Regions from separate parts of the Streptomyces sp. CS113 genome, predicted to be linked through region 1. Evidence: riboswitches for the same ligand, from Rfam matches in the RefSeq annotation. Region 1 holds a riboswitch; the other holds the start of a gene.
What was found. A riboswitch is a leader RNA that binds a small molecule or an ion and turns the genes downstream of it on or off. The one in region 1 is predicted to bind cobalamin.

Region 1 (3,199 bases):
CGCGTGAGGCCGGCATGGCCTCCGGCCTGATGAACAGCTCCCGCCAACTCGGCGGCTCCATCGGCCTGGCTGCCCTGGCCACCATTGCCGCGCTTCACACCGGCACAGCCACCGGCCCCGCCGCGCTCAACGACGGCTACGCCCTGGGCCTGGCCGTCGCCGCCGCCGTCTTCGTGCTCGCGGCGGTCGTGGCGATCGGTGTGCTGCCGCGCCGCCGGCCCGTCACACCTCTCCCGCAATCCACCGCCCCCGAAGAGAACCAGCTGGAAGGAACACCGTCATGAAAACCACCACCGTCGACCTGTTCGCCTCGGCGCTGCACTTCCACCCCGACGGCGACGTCCGAGCCACCGAACGGCAGATGACGAGCAACGGCTCCGGCGCCTGGCAGATCGCCACGTTCCACGTGGAGACCGACGCCGACGTTCACGCCGACCACTGGGAGATGCACCCGGAGGCCGAGGAAGCCGTGTGCTGTCTGGCCGGCGGCGTCCGCCTCCACTTCCGTCCCAACGGGCCCGGCGAGGCCGAGGAGATGGTGCAGTTGCAGGAAGGCACCGCCGTGATCGTCCCCCGCGGTCGCTGGCACCGCCTGGAACTGGACGCCCCCAGCGACCTGATGTCGATCACTCTTCGCAACGGCACCCGCCTCGAAAAGCGAACCGACACCCTCTGAGCGGACGGTGGCCCGGCCAGGCCGGGGACGATCCCGTGCGGGGCGGCGCCGACGGACGCCGACGAGGCACGGGCTTCGTACGGATTCCCCGTCCTCCTCCCTCCCTCCCCCGGCTCTCCGTCCGCGGGGTCAGAAGGCCCTACGCCGTCGCGGCGGCGTGATGGCGTACAGGTCGAGGATGTCCGGCCGCGGCGCGACGCCCGGTCCGCCGGCGCGTGCCCAGGCGGCGATGTCCTCGGTCGCGTCCGGGTCGTTGACCAGCCCCAGCCACACGGGCCGGGCCCCGGCTGCCCGGCCCTCCGCGGAGGGCTGGACGACGACGACGTTGGCGTGGTCGCAGGCGTCGAGGCAGTCGGAGACGCGTACCGGTACCGCGGCGCGCAGGCGTTCGGTCTGGGCCGCGTGGTCGACTCCGGTCACCTTGGGGCTGCCGCAGCAGCAGTCGCGGCACACGACGACGCGGCAGGGCGCCGGGCCACCGGCCCCCGCTCCGGTCCTGGCGTCGTGGGTCGTTCGTCCGGTCGGCGTCGCGGGCATGGGTGCCGTCCCTCTCTCCGGGGAGATCCGCCCCGGTGGTCCGTCGAGGAGGCGACCGCGTGAGTCTCCTGGCTCTCGGGTCGCCGCCCGCCCCGGCCTTCCCACCCGCTGCCGGGCAGTGGCCTGTCGGGACGCGCTCGCCGATCACAGTGGCGGGACCGCGCCGGATTCTCACCGGCTTCCTCGTTCCGCCGTCGCCTTGTCGCCCGCCATCCTCCCACGGGACGGCGCTCACGGAACGGTGCGCCTGTCACCGGGTGTTCGCTTCGCCGCGGTGCCGCGGTGCCGCGGTGCCGCAGGTCCGCGGCGGAGCGGTGCCGCAGTGCCGCGGCGGAGCGGCGCCACGGCGGAGCGGCGCCACGAACTGCGCGGCGCGGCCCGGCCCCGCACGCCCGCCCTTTCGCCGTCGGCTCGGGGAACCGTAGGATCGCCTGGTCATCGCCGCGACGGGAGACAGGAAGCCGGTGCGAATCCGGCACGGTCCCGCCACTGTGACCGGGGAGCGCCCCTCCGACATGCCACTGCGCCGAGCGCGGGAAGGCGGAGGGAACGTCGATCCGGGAGTCAGGACACTGGTCCGTCGCGGGCCCGATCCGAGGAGCGCGGACTCCAGGAGGCTTCACGTGTCCCCCTTGTTCACCCCTGCCCGCACGCGCGGGCTCCTCCGTGCCACGGCCGCTGCCGTGGCTCTTTCGTCGGTGCTGCTGACCACCGGATGCGGTTCGTCCGACGAGGGCGGCGGGGACCCCAAGGCCACCGCCGCCGCGCCCGCGGGCTTCCCGGTCACCATCGACAACTGCGGCGTGCGGACGACCTACGACGAGCCGCCGTCGCGGGTGGTCACCATCCACCAGCACCCGGCGGAACTCATGCTCGCCCTCGGTCTGAAGGACCGCATGGTCGGCACGGCGTTCCCCGACTCCGCCGTCCTGCCCGAGCTGGAGAAGGACTACGCGGCGATACCCGAACTGGCGAAGAAGGAACCGTCGTTCGAGAGGATCCTGGACGCCGAACCCGACTTCGTCTACGGCGGCTACGGCAGCGCCTTCTCGGAGCACGAGGGCCGTTCCCGCACGGCGTTCGCCGACGCCGGCATCGACACCTACCTCAACCGCGAGTACTGCGGCAAGAAGCAAGTGACGATGGAGGACACCTACGAGGAGATCCGCACGGTCGGCAGGATCTTCGGTGTCCCGGACCGGGCGGAGGAGTTGGTCACCGACCTGCGACGCCGCGTCGGCAGGGCAGCCGCCGAGGTGGCGGGCGAGGCCGAGGTGCCCGTCTTCGTCTACGACAGTGGCGACAAGAGCGCCTTCACCGCGGGCGGCAAGGGCCTGGGCACCGACCTGATCCGGCTGGCCGGCGGCGAGAACGTCTTCGCCGACCTGGACGACGTCTTCGGCGACGTCTCCTGGGAGCAGGTCGTCGAGCGCAAGCCGGAAGTCATCGCCGTCTACGACTACGCCGGCGCCGGAAGCGTCGAGGAGAAGAAGAGGTTCCTGCTAGCCCAGCCGGCGCTCGCCGACGTACCCGCCATCAGGAACAAGCGGTTCGTCGTCCTGCCGCTGACCGCGACGCTGGTCGGCATCCGCTCGGCCTACGCGGTCGACGGCCTGGCCCGCGGACTGCACCCCGAGAGCTTCCGGTGACCCGGGCCGCCACCGGCACGTCCGCCGAAGGGACGGTGCGGGGGCGGGAGTCCACCGGATCAGGACGGGGCCGTACGCGGCTCGGCGTCACGCTGCTGGTACTCACCGCCCTGCTCGTCGTCTCCGCGACGGCGGGCCTCGCGATCGGCTCCGTGCACGTGCCGCCGGGCCAGGTGTGGGGCATCGTGACGCACGCGCTGGGCGCCGGCCGGCAGGAGCCGGACTGGTCACGGGCCCGGGAGACCATCGTGGTGGACGTACGGGCGCCGCGGGTGCTGCTCGGTGCGGTCACCGGCGCGGGACTCGCGGTGATCGGCACCGCCCTGCAAGCCCTGGT
Region 2 (3,199 bases), 4.5 Mb from region 1:
CTCGCCCTGATCGCCGGCGGCTCGCTCGCCCCCGACTCCGACCCGCCCGTGTGGGTCATCCTGGGTGCGGGCCTGGCCATCGCGCTCGGCACCTACCTGGGCGGCTGGCGCATCATCCGCACCATGGGCAAGGGCCTGACCGACCTCCAGCCGCAGCAGGGCTTCGCCGCCCAGACCAGTGCCGCCACGGTCATCCTGGCCTCCTCCCATCTCGGCTTCTCGCTGTCCACCACGCACTCGGTCTCCGGTGCGGTGATGGGCGCGGGCCTCGGCCGCAAGGGCGGCGTGGTCCGGTGGTCCACGGCCACCCGGATGTTCATCGCCTGGGGCCTGACGCTGCCCGCCGCGGCCCTGGTCGCCGCGCTCGCCGAGTGGGTCTGCCGCCTCGGCGACTGGGGCACGGCCCTCGTCGCGGTGTTCCTGGTCGCGTCCAGCTTCGCGATCTGGCGGATCTCGCGCCGCGAGGTCGTCGACCACACCAACGTCGTCGACGACGACCCGGTGGGCGCCGCCGAACCGGCCGGTGTGGTCACCACGGCGATGGCCGCGGTGTCGCCGCCCCCGGCGGGTGTGACCGAGGACCTGGCGGCCACCGTCCCGGCCCCGGCCACCACGCCGGACCCCAAGGCCCCGTCGGCCGCCACCACCGTCTGAACCCGCGTCCCGGGTACGAAGGAAGCGAACCTCCATGAGCATCGACTGGGCAGCCCTGGGCTCCGTCTTCGGCGTCAGCCTCGTGGCCACGGTGGCCCTGGTGGGCCTGTTCACCCTCGGCATCGTCGGCCTCTCCCGCCAGGAGCGGGCCGCCGCCGAGGGCGGCTCCGCGGCCCTCGCGGTCACCGGTGCGTACGCCTGCTTCGCGGCCTGCACGGCGGCGGTGGGCTACGGCATCTATCTGATCGTCGCCTGAGCGCCGCCCGGTTCACGGGCGCACTCGCCGGGGCGGGGCGCGGAACGGACTCGAACCGTTCCGCGCCCCGCCCCTTCGCGTGCCGGCGCACACCACTCGTGTGTGGGCCTTCGCACACTCCCCCGTCGCAGGTCAACGCCAGGTTGACGGGTGTTCGCGGGCCGTGGTGGACTTCCGGAGCCATCTACGGCGGCAGGAGAGGAAGCCCGGTGCGAATCCGGCGCGGTCCCGCCACTGTGACCGGGGAACAGGAACCCCCGGGAGCCAGGAACTCTCACCGCCGGACTCTTCGAACCAGGGCGTGGACACCCTGAGTGAGGACATGACGCGATGCCCGGCTGCCGCCACCGCTCGAGCCCGACACCCCGTACCCGGTGCTTCCCCGACCGTGTGACCGGCTGAACCCGTGCGTGCCGGACGCGTCTTCGCGTACGGCGCCGCCGCCGGCCTCCTCGGCGACCTCCTCCTCGGCGACCCGCGCCGGGGACACCCGGTCGCCGCGTTCGGCCGTGCCGCGGGCGCCGTGGAACGGGTGCTGTGGCGGGACCACCGGGGCTGGGGCGCCCTGCACACCGCCGTGTGCGCCGGGGGCGCCGCCGCGATCGGTACGGTCGCCGCGCACGCCGTACGCCGCTCCCCCGCCGCCCGCGTCGCGCTGACCGGCGCGGCCACCTGGGCCGTCGTCGGCGGCACCTCGCTGGCCCGCGAGGCCGCCGCGATCGGCCGGGCCCTGGACGCCGGGGACGTCGAGGCGGCGCGGGCGCGGCTGCCGCACCTGTGCGGGCGGGACCCGCAGGCGCTGGACGCCGACGGCGTCGCCAGGGCCGTCGTCGAGTCCGTCGCCGAGAACACCTCGGACGCGGTCGTGGGCGCCCTGGTGTGGGGCGCCGTGGCGGGTGTGCCAGGACTGCTCGGCTTCCGGGCCGTCAACACGCTGGACGCCATGGTCGGCCACAAGTCGCCCCGGTACCGCCGCTACGGCTGGGCCTCGGCCCGCCTGGACGACCTCGCGGGCTGGCCGGGCGCCCGGCTGACCGCCGTCCTGACCACCGTCGCCGGGGGCGATCCGCGGGGCGCCGTACGGGCCTGGCGTGCGGACGCCGCACAGCATCCGAGTCCCAACGCCGGGCCCGTGGAGGCCTCGTTCGCCGGCGCCCTGGGCGTCCGGCTCGGCGGGACGCTCTCCTACGGCGGGCGGGTCGAGCACCGGCCCGTCCTCAACGGCGCCGCGGGACGCGCCGTCCGGGCCGGTTCGGGCGACATCGACCGGGCGGTACGGCTCTCCCGGCGCGTGGGCTGGCTGGCGCTGGGCGTGTGCGCCGGCGCACGACTGCTCGCGCGCGGAGCCTCCGCCGCCGCGGCGGAGCGGGACGTCACGAAGGGACGTACGTCATGAACGGTGGCCTGCTCGTCGCCGGCACCACCTCCGACGCCGGCAAGAGCGTCGTCACCGCCGGGATCTGCCGCTGGCTGGTGCGTCAGGGCGTCAAGGTCGCGCCCTTCAAGGCGCAGAACATGTCGCTGAACTCCTTCGTGACCCGCGAGGGCGCGGAGATCGGGCGGGCCCAGGCCATGCAGGCCCAGGCCTGCCGGGTGGAGCCCACCGCGCACATGAACCCGGTGCTGCTCAAGCCCGGCGGGGAGCGCAGCAGCCAGGTGGTGCTGCTCGGCAGGCCGGTCGGCGAGATGAGCGCCCGGGGCTACCACGGCGGGCGCCAGGCGCGGCTGCTCGGCACGGTGCTGGACTCGCTCGCCGAACTGCGCGCCACGTACGACGCGGTGATCTGCGAGGGGGCGGGCAGCCCGGCCGAGATCAACCTGCGCCGCACCGACATCGTGAACATGGGGATCGCCCGGGGCGCCCGACTGCCCGTCCTCGTCGTCGGCGACATCGACCGCGGGGGCGTCTTCGCCTCGTTCTTCGGCACGGTGGCGCTGCTGGCGCCCGAGGACCAGGCGCTGGTCGCCGGGTTCCTGGTGAACAAGTTCCGGGGTGATGTGTCGCTCCTGGAGCCCGGGTTGGAGATGCTGCACGGCCTCACCGGGCGGCACACGTACGGCGTGCTGCCCTTCCGGCACGGGCTCGGCATCGACGAGGAGGACGGTCTGCGGGTCTCGCTGCGCGGGACCGTGCGGGAGTCGGTGGTCGCGCCGCCGGTCGGCGAGGACGTGCTGCGGGTCGCGGTCTGCGCGGTCCCGCTGATGTCCAACTTCACGGACGTGGACGCGCTGGCCGCCGAACCGGGCGTCGTGGTGCGGTTCGTGGACCGGCCGGAGGAGCTGGTCGAC

Region 2: linked by a shared signal. The riboswitch ahead of B9W62_RS29875 (cobalamin biosynthesis protein) and the one ahead of B9W62_RS09385 (ABC transporter substrate-binding protein) in region 1 are both predicted to bind cobalamin.

The regions. Positions count from the first base shown of each region.
Region 1 is NZ_KZ195574.1:2,176,964-2,180,162, forward strand. Features, by position in the region: gene B9W62_RS09370 (MFS transporter) at 1-284, shown strand, start outside; gene B9W62_RS09375 (cupin domain-containing protein) at 281-676, shown strand; gene B9W62_RS09380 (hypothetical protein) at 806-1,213, opposite strand; cobalamin riboswitch at 1,275-1,401, opposite strand; cobalamin riboswitch at 1,667-1,788, shown strand; gene B9W62_RS09385 (ABC transporter substrate-binding protein) at 1,837-2,862, shown strand; gene B9W62_RS09390 (FecCD family ABC transporter permease) at 2,898-3,199, shown strand, end outside.
Region 2 is NZ_KZ195574.1:6,659,258-6,662,456, reverse strand. Features, by position in the region: gene pitH (low-affinity phosphate transporter PitH) at 1-654, shown strand, start outside; gene B9W62_RS29880 (hypothetical protein) at 689-910, shown strand; cobalamin riboswitch at 1,060-1,205, shown strand; gene B9W62_RS29875 (cobalamin biosynthesis protein) at 1,317-2,306, shown strand; gene B9W62_RS29870 (cobyric acid synthase) at 2,303-3,199, shown strand, end outside.